DNA from 2 places in the Alcanivorax sp. IL3 genome. Region 2 is predicted to be linked to the other one. Evidence: predicted binding sites of a transcription regulator. Region 2 holds the regulator's gene; the other holds the start of a gene.
What was found. The regulator LexA, encoded in region 2, represses DNA repair genes until DNA is damaged. The targets are predictions, from matches to a motif close to TACTGTNTANNTANACAGTA.

Region 1 (4,407 bases), 1.5 Mb from region 2:
GGGAAGTGTGTTGCCGTTCACGGTGTTGCTAGGCCAGCATGTTTTTCAGGAAGTGCCCCGTGTGACTGCCTTTTACCTTGGCCACTTCCTCCGGCGTGCCCTCGGCAATGATCTCGCCGCCGCCGTCGCCACCTTCCGGTCCCAGGTCCACGATCCAGTCGGCAGTTTTGATCACATCGAGATTGTGCTCGATCACCACGACCGAGTTGCCGTGGTCCGCCAGTCGGTTGAGTACGTCCAGCAGCAGCTGGATATCGTGGAAATGCAGCCCGGTGGTGGGTTCGTCGAGGATGTAGAGGGTGTTGCCGGTATCCCGGCGGGACAGCTCTTTGGCCAGTTTCACCCGTTGGGCTTCGCCGCCGGACAGGGTGGTGGCGGCCTGGCCCAGTTTCACGTAACTCAGACCCACATCCATCAGGGTCTGCAGTTTACGAGCCAGTGAAGGCACTGCATCAAAGAATTCCCGGGCATCTTCGATGGTCAGATCCAGTACCTCGAAGATGTTCTTGCCCTTATAGGTGATCTCCAGGGTCTCCCGGTTGTAGCGTTTGCCTTCGCAGACTTCGCAGGGCACATAAATATCCGGCAGGAAGTGCATTTCCACCTTGATCACGCCGTCGCCCTGACAGGCTTCACAGCGACCGCCTTTCACGTTGAAGCTGAAGCGGCCTGGTTTATAGCCGCGGGCGCGGGCTTCCTGGGTGCCGGCGAACAATTCGCGCACCGGGGTGAAGATGCCGGTGTAGGTAGCCGGGTTTGAGCGGGGGGTACGACCAATGGGGCTCTGGTCGATATCCACCACCTTGTCGAAGTGCTCCAGCCCCTCAATGGACTCATGGACGGCGGGAGTCAGCGTGGTGGCCTTGTTCAGTTTGGTGGCCGCCAGCGGGTACAGGGTGCTGTTGATCAGGGTGGACTTGCCGGAGCCGGAGACACCGGTGACGCAGGTGAACAGCCCCACCGGGATATTCAACGGGTGGCCCTTGAGGTTGTTGCCGGTGGCGCCGTGCAGGGTCAGCCATTTGTCGTCCTGATTCTGTCGCCGTTGCGAGGGGATGGCGATCTGTTTGCGCCCGGACAAGTAGTCGCCGGTGAGAGAGTCCGGGTTGTCGGATACGTCCTGGGCGCTGCCCTGGGCGACGACCCGGCCACCATGGACGCCGGCACCGGGGCCAATATCAATCACGTGGTCGGCCAGGCGGATGGCTTCCTCGTCATGCTCCACCACCAGCACGGTATTACCCAGGTCACGCAGGCGAGTGAGAGTGCTGAGGAGGCGCTCGTTGTCGCGCTGGTGCAGACCAATGGAGGGTTCGTCCAGCACGTACATGACGCCCACCAGGCCGGCACCAATCTGACTGGCCAGACGAATACGCTGGGCCTCGCCGCCGGACAGGGTTTCCGCGCTGCGCTCCAGGGTCAGGTATCCCAGCCCCACGTTGACCAGAAACTGCAGGCGGTCGCGGATTTCCTTGAGAATCTTGTCGGCGATTTCGCCCTTGCTGCCGGGCAGGTTCAGGTCGCTGAAATAGCCGTGGGCCTTGCCCACCGCCAGTCGTACCACTTCCGGCAGGGTGGTTTCTTCGATGAACACATGACGGGCCGCCTCGCGCAGTCGCGAACCATTACAGCTGGGGCAGCTGGAGGTGGACATGTAGCCGAGCAGGTCTTCGCGCACCGCATCGGATTCGGTTTCCCGGTAGCGCCGCTCCATATTGGGGATGATGCCCTCGAACGGATGGTTGCGCTTGATGATGTCGCCGCGGTCGTTGAGGTAACGGAATTCGATGCTTTCCTTGCCGGTGCCGTGAAGGACTTTCTTGCGGATGTCCTTGGGCAGTTCCTTGAGTGCCACGTCCATATCGAAGCCGAGGCTTTGTGACAGGGAGTTAAGCATCTGGAAGTAGTAGACGTTGCGGCGGTCCCAGCCGCGGATGGCACCTTCCGACAGGGACAGCTCGTCGGAATTGATCACCTTGTCCTCGTCGAAAAACTGCTTCATGCCCAAACCATCACAGCTGGGGCAGGCGCCGGCCGGGTTGTTGAAGGAGAACAGTCGCGGTTCCAGTTCGGGAATCGAATAGCCGCAGTGCGGGCAGGCAAACTTGGCGGAGAAGGTCACTTCCTCGCCGTCGCCGTCCATGGGGGCAATGATGGCGATGTCATCGGCCAGATTAAGAGCGGTTTCGAAGGATTCCGCCAGCCGGTTCTGCAGGTCGTCACGGACCTTGAAGCGATCCACCACCACTTCAATGGTGTGTTTCTTATTCTTGTCCAGATCCGGGGTGTCATCCATGTCGTAGATACGCCCGTCGATGCGTGCACGGATAAAGCCCTGGGCACGCAGCTCCTCGAACAGGTGGAGATGTTCGCCTTTCTTTTCGCGGATCACTGGCGCCAGCAGCATCAGTTTGCTGCCGTCTTCCATGGCCAGCACCTGATCCACCATCTGGCTGATGGTCTGGGCGGCCAGCGGGGCTTCATGCTCCGGGCAGCGGGGCTCGCCCACCCGGGCGAACAGCAGGCGCAGATAGTCGTAGATTTCGGTGATGGTACCGACGGTGGATCGCGGGTTATGACTGGTGGATTTCTGCTCGATGGAGATAGCCGGGCTGAGCCCTTCGATGTGGTCCACATCGGGTTTTTCCATCATCGACAGGAACTGGCGGGCATAGGTGGAGAGGGATTCCACATAGCGGCGCTGGCCTTCTGCGTAGAGCGTGTCAAAGGCCAGTGAGGATTTCCCTGAACCGGACAGACCGGTGATCACCACCAGCTTGTCCCGGGGAATATCCAGGTCCACGTTCTTCAGGTTATGAGTCCGTGCACCGCGAACCAGTATGGTATCCATCAACTACCCCTGACTACTGTCAAAATGAACAGGGCAGTATAGGCGAATTCGTGTGAAGGGCAAAAGAATGTGGTCGCTGACCGCAACACGCACCTTGCTGCCCGCAAGGCGTGCAGCAAGGTGCGTGTTGTATGAAACGTTGCTAGAGGTTTTCCTGTGCCCAGTTCACCGCTTGCAGGCGATTGGACGCATTGATTTTCTTGAAGATGTTATAGATATGCGTCTTGATGGTGTGCGGGCTCAGATTCAGGCTGGTGGCGATTTCCGAGTTCTTGGCGCCGGTGGCCATCACTTTCAGCACTTCCACTTCCCGGTCGGTGAGGTTCACCTCGCTGCGGGAGAAGGTCTTGTTGAAGGTGCGGCTTTTCATCAGATAAGCCTGCAACACGGCGCGGGGGAACCACAACTCGCCGTCGAAAATGGCCTTGATGCCTTTGCTCAGCAGTGCCTGGGGGCAGTCATGCTGGAAGCCGCCGTTGACCATGGGCAGGCCAGCCAGTCGGGACAGGGAGTCGTCGCTGTCCACATTGAACAGGGCGATCAGAACGTCGTTGTCCACTTCCTGATCTGCTTCCAGGAGATGGGCGATGACCTCATTCACATCCACACTGTGGTAATCCACCAGAAACAGGTTCTGGTCAAATTCCCGCAGGGTCTCCACTGAGATGGTCTCAACTGAGGGAATGCTCTTGGTAGCCACTTCTTCCTTGACGAGAAATTCGGTGAGCAGGGCGTTTTGCAGTTGCTGGCTGCCTACTACGTAAACTTGCTTAGTTTGTTGTGGGCTGTTCATCGATGCCGTCCATGATGTCTCAGGCGGAGCCTAAGAAAAAAAACTGATCAGCATGTGAATTTATCACCGCTTTGACCGGGGTTCAATTTACCATTGCCCGGTTTTACTGATTTCACGATTCCCGGGCCTCAAAGTGGGGCACTGTGTCCTGGTCCGGCCCCGTGGGGAATCTGATACACTGCCCGCCTTTTTGTAGCGGCCGTGACTTTCGGCCACCCGTTTTGGAGCAACAAGCGTTCATGTCGGCATCTTCCTCCCGTGTCCTACAGCGGACAGAGCTGAAAACCACCGGCTATCTGGCGACCATCTTTGCGCTGCGGATGTTCGGCCTGTTCATGATTCTGCCGATTTTCGCCGTCTACGGGCAATCGCTGGAAGGCGCGACACCGCTGCTGATCGGTACCGCCATCGGCGCCTACGGGCTGATGCAGGCCCTGCTGCAGATTCCATTTGGCATGCTTTCCGACCGTTTCGGCCGGCGACCGTTGTTGCTGATCGGCCTGCTGCTGTTTGTGGCGGGGGGTGTGGTGGCGGCCATGAGTGACCATATCCATGGTGTCATTGCCGGGCGTGCCCTGCAGGGCTCCGGCGCCATTGCCAGTGTGATCATGGCGCTGATCGGTGATGTGGTCAGTGAAAAGCATCGCACCCGGGCCATGGCGCTGATCGGCATGTCCGTGGGTGGTTCCTTTGTGCTGGCCCTGATTCTCGGCCCGTTACTGGCCAGCTGGCTGGGCCTGTCCGGCCTGTTCTGGATGACCTC
Region 2 (4,407 bases):
ACTTCCAGACGCAGGGCTTCACCCTGCTCGCTGTGGGTATCGCTGTGCATTTCCCAGAATTCTTCCGGGATGAAGGCACGGATTTCCCGCTCACGCTCCACCACCAGTTCCACGGCGACGGACTGCACCCGGCCGGCGGACAGGCCACGGGCAATCTTTTCCCACAGTAACGGCGAGATCATGAAGCCCACCACCCGGTCCAGGAAGCGGCGAGCCTGCTGGGCTTCCACCCGGCTCAGGTCCAGCTTGCCGGGCTGCTCGAAGGCGGCCTGGATGGCTTTCTTGGTGATTTCGTTGAAGACGACCCGGTCAAAGCGGGTATCGTCACCACCGATCACTTCCCGCAGGTGCCAGGCAATCGCCTCCCCTTCGCGGTCCAAATCCGTTGCGAGATAGATGCGGTCGGCTTTCGCGGCAAGACGTTTGAGTTCATCAATCACCTTTTCCTTGCCGGGAAGAATCTCGTAATGGGCCTTCCAGCCATGTTCCGGGTCCACGCCCATACGGTTGATCAACTGGGCCTTGGCCTTCTTCTTTTTATAGGCTTCGCGCTCCTCCTTGGGCAGGGAGCGGGTGTAGGCCGCTTCCTTGGCGCGTTCCTGAGGGGTGCTCTTCTTGGAGCCACCACTGACCGGCAGATCGCGTACGTGGCCGACGCTGGACTTCACTACGAAGTCGTCGCCCAGGTAGCGGTTGATGGTCTTGGCCTTGGCAGGCGACTCCACAATAACAAGAGTTTTTCCCATTCTCAGGTTCTCAATGGCGGCGGTTTGTTGAACAGAGCGCACCGACTACAGTGCCCCGATATGGCGGTCACACAGGCGGCGCCAGTCTTCTTCGGGCGCTATTTAGACAGCGCCGGTATGGCCGGGTCAAGCTCTGCTGTCACCGACCGTCCTTTTTTAGTAGTAGACCAGAGAGAGGGTCTTGGGCAACCCTCCCAGTGAGAAACAGGTTCTGGCAAGCCGCCCAAAGAGCGTTATACTGCGGAAAAGACACCATTTCAGGGAGAGAACCGTGACAAGCCCCTATCGCCGAATTCTGGTCGCCATTGATTGCAGTGACGAGTCTGCCCAGGTGCTATCCCGGGCGGCCGGGGTGCTCTCCGGCAACGACGGAGAGTTGCATCTGATCCATGTGATCGAGCCACTGGCACTGGCCTATGGCGCCGATGTGCCCATGGATGTGACCGACCTGCAAAGCGGGCTAATGACACAGGCCCGGGAAACCGCCGACACCTATGCCGGCCGCTACCAGATACCCGCCGATAATGTCCATGTGGAGCTGGGTTCCATCGAGAAGACCATCCTCGATCAGGCCGACAAACTGGACGCCGACCTGATCGTGGTAGGCAGCCACACCCGCAGCGGCCTGGCCCTGCTACTGGGCTCAACTGCCCGCGGCCTGGTACCGGGGGCGCATTGTGATGTGCTGGCGGTTAAGGTCGATCAGAAAGGCAGTTAATAGCTAATAGCTAATAGCGCGCGTGCCGGCGCATCCCTGACTGAAACGTAAGAGGCCGCGTCCATCCCCTGGACGCGGCCTCTTACGTTCACAAAACAGAAAACCTGTTCCGCGAAACTGTTAACTATTCACTGCCTTCAAGTGAGCTGCAACGCCCCTGTCCCTTCCGGCCCTTCCTCGTTCCAGCGACATAGCAGCTCCGCCAGTCCCTGGGCCTGAACCTTGAGGGCGGCCAGTTCTTCCCGGGTGCCTTTTTCTCCATGAAACACCGGTAGCTTGCGCATGGACTGGACCAGCTCATGGTCCGGCGACTGCATACGTTTGACTTCCAGGGTCCAGCGGATGTGGTGAACGATCATGTGGAAGAACGCCAGCCGGGTACTCAATGAATAAGGGCTGTCATCCTCGTTGAATTCATTGAAATCCAGGCTCACCAATACCGCTTCGCGGGCCGTCTCTGACACCTTGATCGTGGCGCTGCGGGGAGTACCGAGCAACATGGAAAGAGTGCCAAAAACCTCCCCCGGCGATACGTAATAAAGCGGCGCGTCTCCAGTCGTATCAGATAGCACCTCAAGCTGCCCTCGCAGCAGGAAATACAGGGTGGAATCCACATCCCCGGCACGAATCACAGTGTCACCGGAACCGGCTACCCAAAGGCGGGTATTCTGCTCAAGCTGGGCAAATTCGCTTTGATCATCACGGGCAATTTCATTGAAAAACGGGACACCGGATAACAGCTGCCGGATCCGTTGTTGGCCGAAGTCATTATTATTGGCCTGCTCCATCTACTATCCCCAGGTCTGATGGAATTATTATCGAAGCTTCCGCCTGCCGGGCGAATCAACACAAAGACCCGCAACCATTCAGATGCTCCCTGCAATATGCTAGTGCCACCGCTACCACAGGGCAACGATATCCTCCCGAAACTGGTAAAATTCAGCCCGCCACAACTGTTCAAATAGCACTGTTCATATTATCAGTACCTATGCTAGCATCGGTTTTGTAGCACTGTTTGTCAGCCTTGGCTGACAGCCTGGTTAGCCAGAAGCGTCGATGACGCCCGGGTATGGAACCGAAATCCTGCGGGAAACATGGAGAAGGTTATGAGCAGCAAACTCACCGATCGCCAGCAACAGGTGCTGGACTGTATCCGCGAATGCATCGCCGATACCGGTATGGCACCCACTCGCGCGGAAATTGCCGACATCATGGGCTTTCAGTCCAAGAATGCCGCCTCTGACCATTTGCGAGCCCTGGAAAGAAAGGGCTTTATCAAACTCCACAGTGACCGCTCCCGTGGCATTCAATTGCTCGACAACGCCTACTGGTCGGAAGAAGAACTGCCGATAGTCGGCAAAGTGGCCGCCGGGGTTCCCATCGAGGCCATCGAAAATGTGGAACGTACCGTGCCGGTGCCCCAGGGGCTGTTCAAGCAACGCCCCACTTACCTCTTGAAGGTACAGGGCGACAGTATGATCGAGGCAGGCATCTTCGATGGCGACCTGATCGCCGTACGCAAATCCAACGTGGCCCGTTCCGGTGAGATCGTGGTTGCCCGCATTGACGAAGAAGTCACGGTAAAGACCCTAAAGTTAAACAAGTCCAGCGCCACCCTGTTACCGGCTAACGAGGCTTATGAGCCGATCAAGGTGCCGGCTGATCAACTGATCATCGAGGGTATTTTCGTGGGGTTGATCCGTGATCCGAATTCTTTCTAGTGCCATTCTGCTATTTATGAGTGTTGCCGCCATGTCCGATACGCATCTGCTCGCCCCCTGCCCGGATTCGCCCAACTGCGTCTCCAGCCTGGCCAAAGACGAAGATCGCCGGGTGGCGCCTCTGCAGGTAGCAGAAACTCGCCAGGCCAGCATGACTCGCCTACAGGCCCTGCTGCGGCAACTTGACCGCGTCGAGTTCGATGTGGTCGGCCAGTCCCGTATCCAGGCCCGCTTCTCCAGCCGACTGCTGCGTTTCGTGGATGATGTGACATTCTATATTCGTGAAGACGGCGTGGTAGAGGTACGCTCCGCATCACGGGTCGGCTACTGGGATTTAGGTGCCAACCGTCGTCGGGTAGAATCCCTGCGCGAACAACTGGCGGAGCAGGCCCCTGATGCAAGAACCTCACACTACTCACTTCAAGACCGACATTCCCCATTGGGCTGATATCGGCGTTAATCTGACCGACAAGCAGTTCCGCGATGATCAGGATGAGGTACTTGAGCGGGCCCGTTCTGCCGGGGTGAACTGGCAACTTCTCACCGGCACTAATGTGGACGAATCCCGCCAGGCCATGGAGCTGGCCAGCCAGCACGATGATCTGTTTTCCACCGCTGGCCTTCACCCTCATAGCGCCCGCTTCTATTCCCCGGCCCTGGAAAAGGAGATGCGGGAACTGTTAAGCCACCACAGCGTAAAAGCCGCCGGCGAAATGGGCCTGGATTTCAATCGTGACTTTTCCCCACGCCCGGATCAGGAACGTGCCTTCGAGGCCCAGCTGGCCCTGGCAGTGGAATACCAGCTTCCGGTGTTTCTCCACGAACGCGATGCCCACGAACGCTTCGCGCCCATTTTGAAAGCCTACCGGGATCACCTTGTCGGTGCGGTCGTGCACTGCTTTACCGGATCACGCCAGGCGCTTTTTGATTATCTGGATCTGGATTGCCACATTGGCATCACCGGCTGGGTGTGCGATGAGCGCCGCGGCAAGCCGCTGGCGGAATTGGTACACAACATCCCCGATAACCGGCTGCTGCTGGAAACCGACGCGCCCTATCTGCTACCCCGGGATCTGCCGGAAGCGCCCCCGAAAAAGCGGCGCAACGAGCCTTCATTGTTACCCTGGATAGGTAAGCGGGTGGCGAGTTTACGGGGACAAGATGTGGCCCGGGTGGCGGGTATGACGAGTGATAATGCGCGGGTGCTGTTCAGATAACCGAA

Region 1: the regulator LexA is predicted to act here: its motif matches at 2,866-2,885, upstream of uvrA (excinuclease ABC subunit UvrA).

Annotation. Positions count from the first base shown of each region.
Region 1 is NZ_CP179931.1:833,060-837,466, forward strand. It holds gene uvrA (excinuclease ABC subunit UvrA) at 29-2,851, opposite strand; gene ACMG4M_RS03960 (response regulator transcription factor) at 2,994-3,644, opposite strand; gene ACMG4M_RS03965 (MFS transporter) at 3,884-4,407, shown strand, end outside.
Region 2 is NZ_CP179931.1:2,357,702-2,362,108, forward strand. It holds gene topA (type I DNA topoisomerase) at 1-746, opposite strand, end outside; gene ACMG4M_RS11005 (universal stress protein) at 1,018-1,464, shown strand; gene ACMG4M_RS11010 (Crp/Fnr family transcriptional regulator) at 1,602-2,252, opposite strand; gene lexA (transcriptional repressor LexA) at 2,571-3,185, shown strand; gene ACMG4M_RS11020 (DUF1499 domain-containing protein) at 3,217-3,633, shown strand; gene ACMG4M_RS11025 (TatD family hydrolase) at 3,581-4,402, shown strand.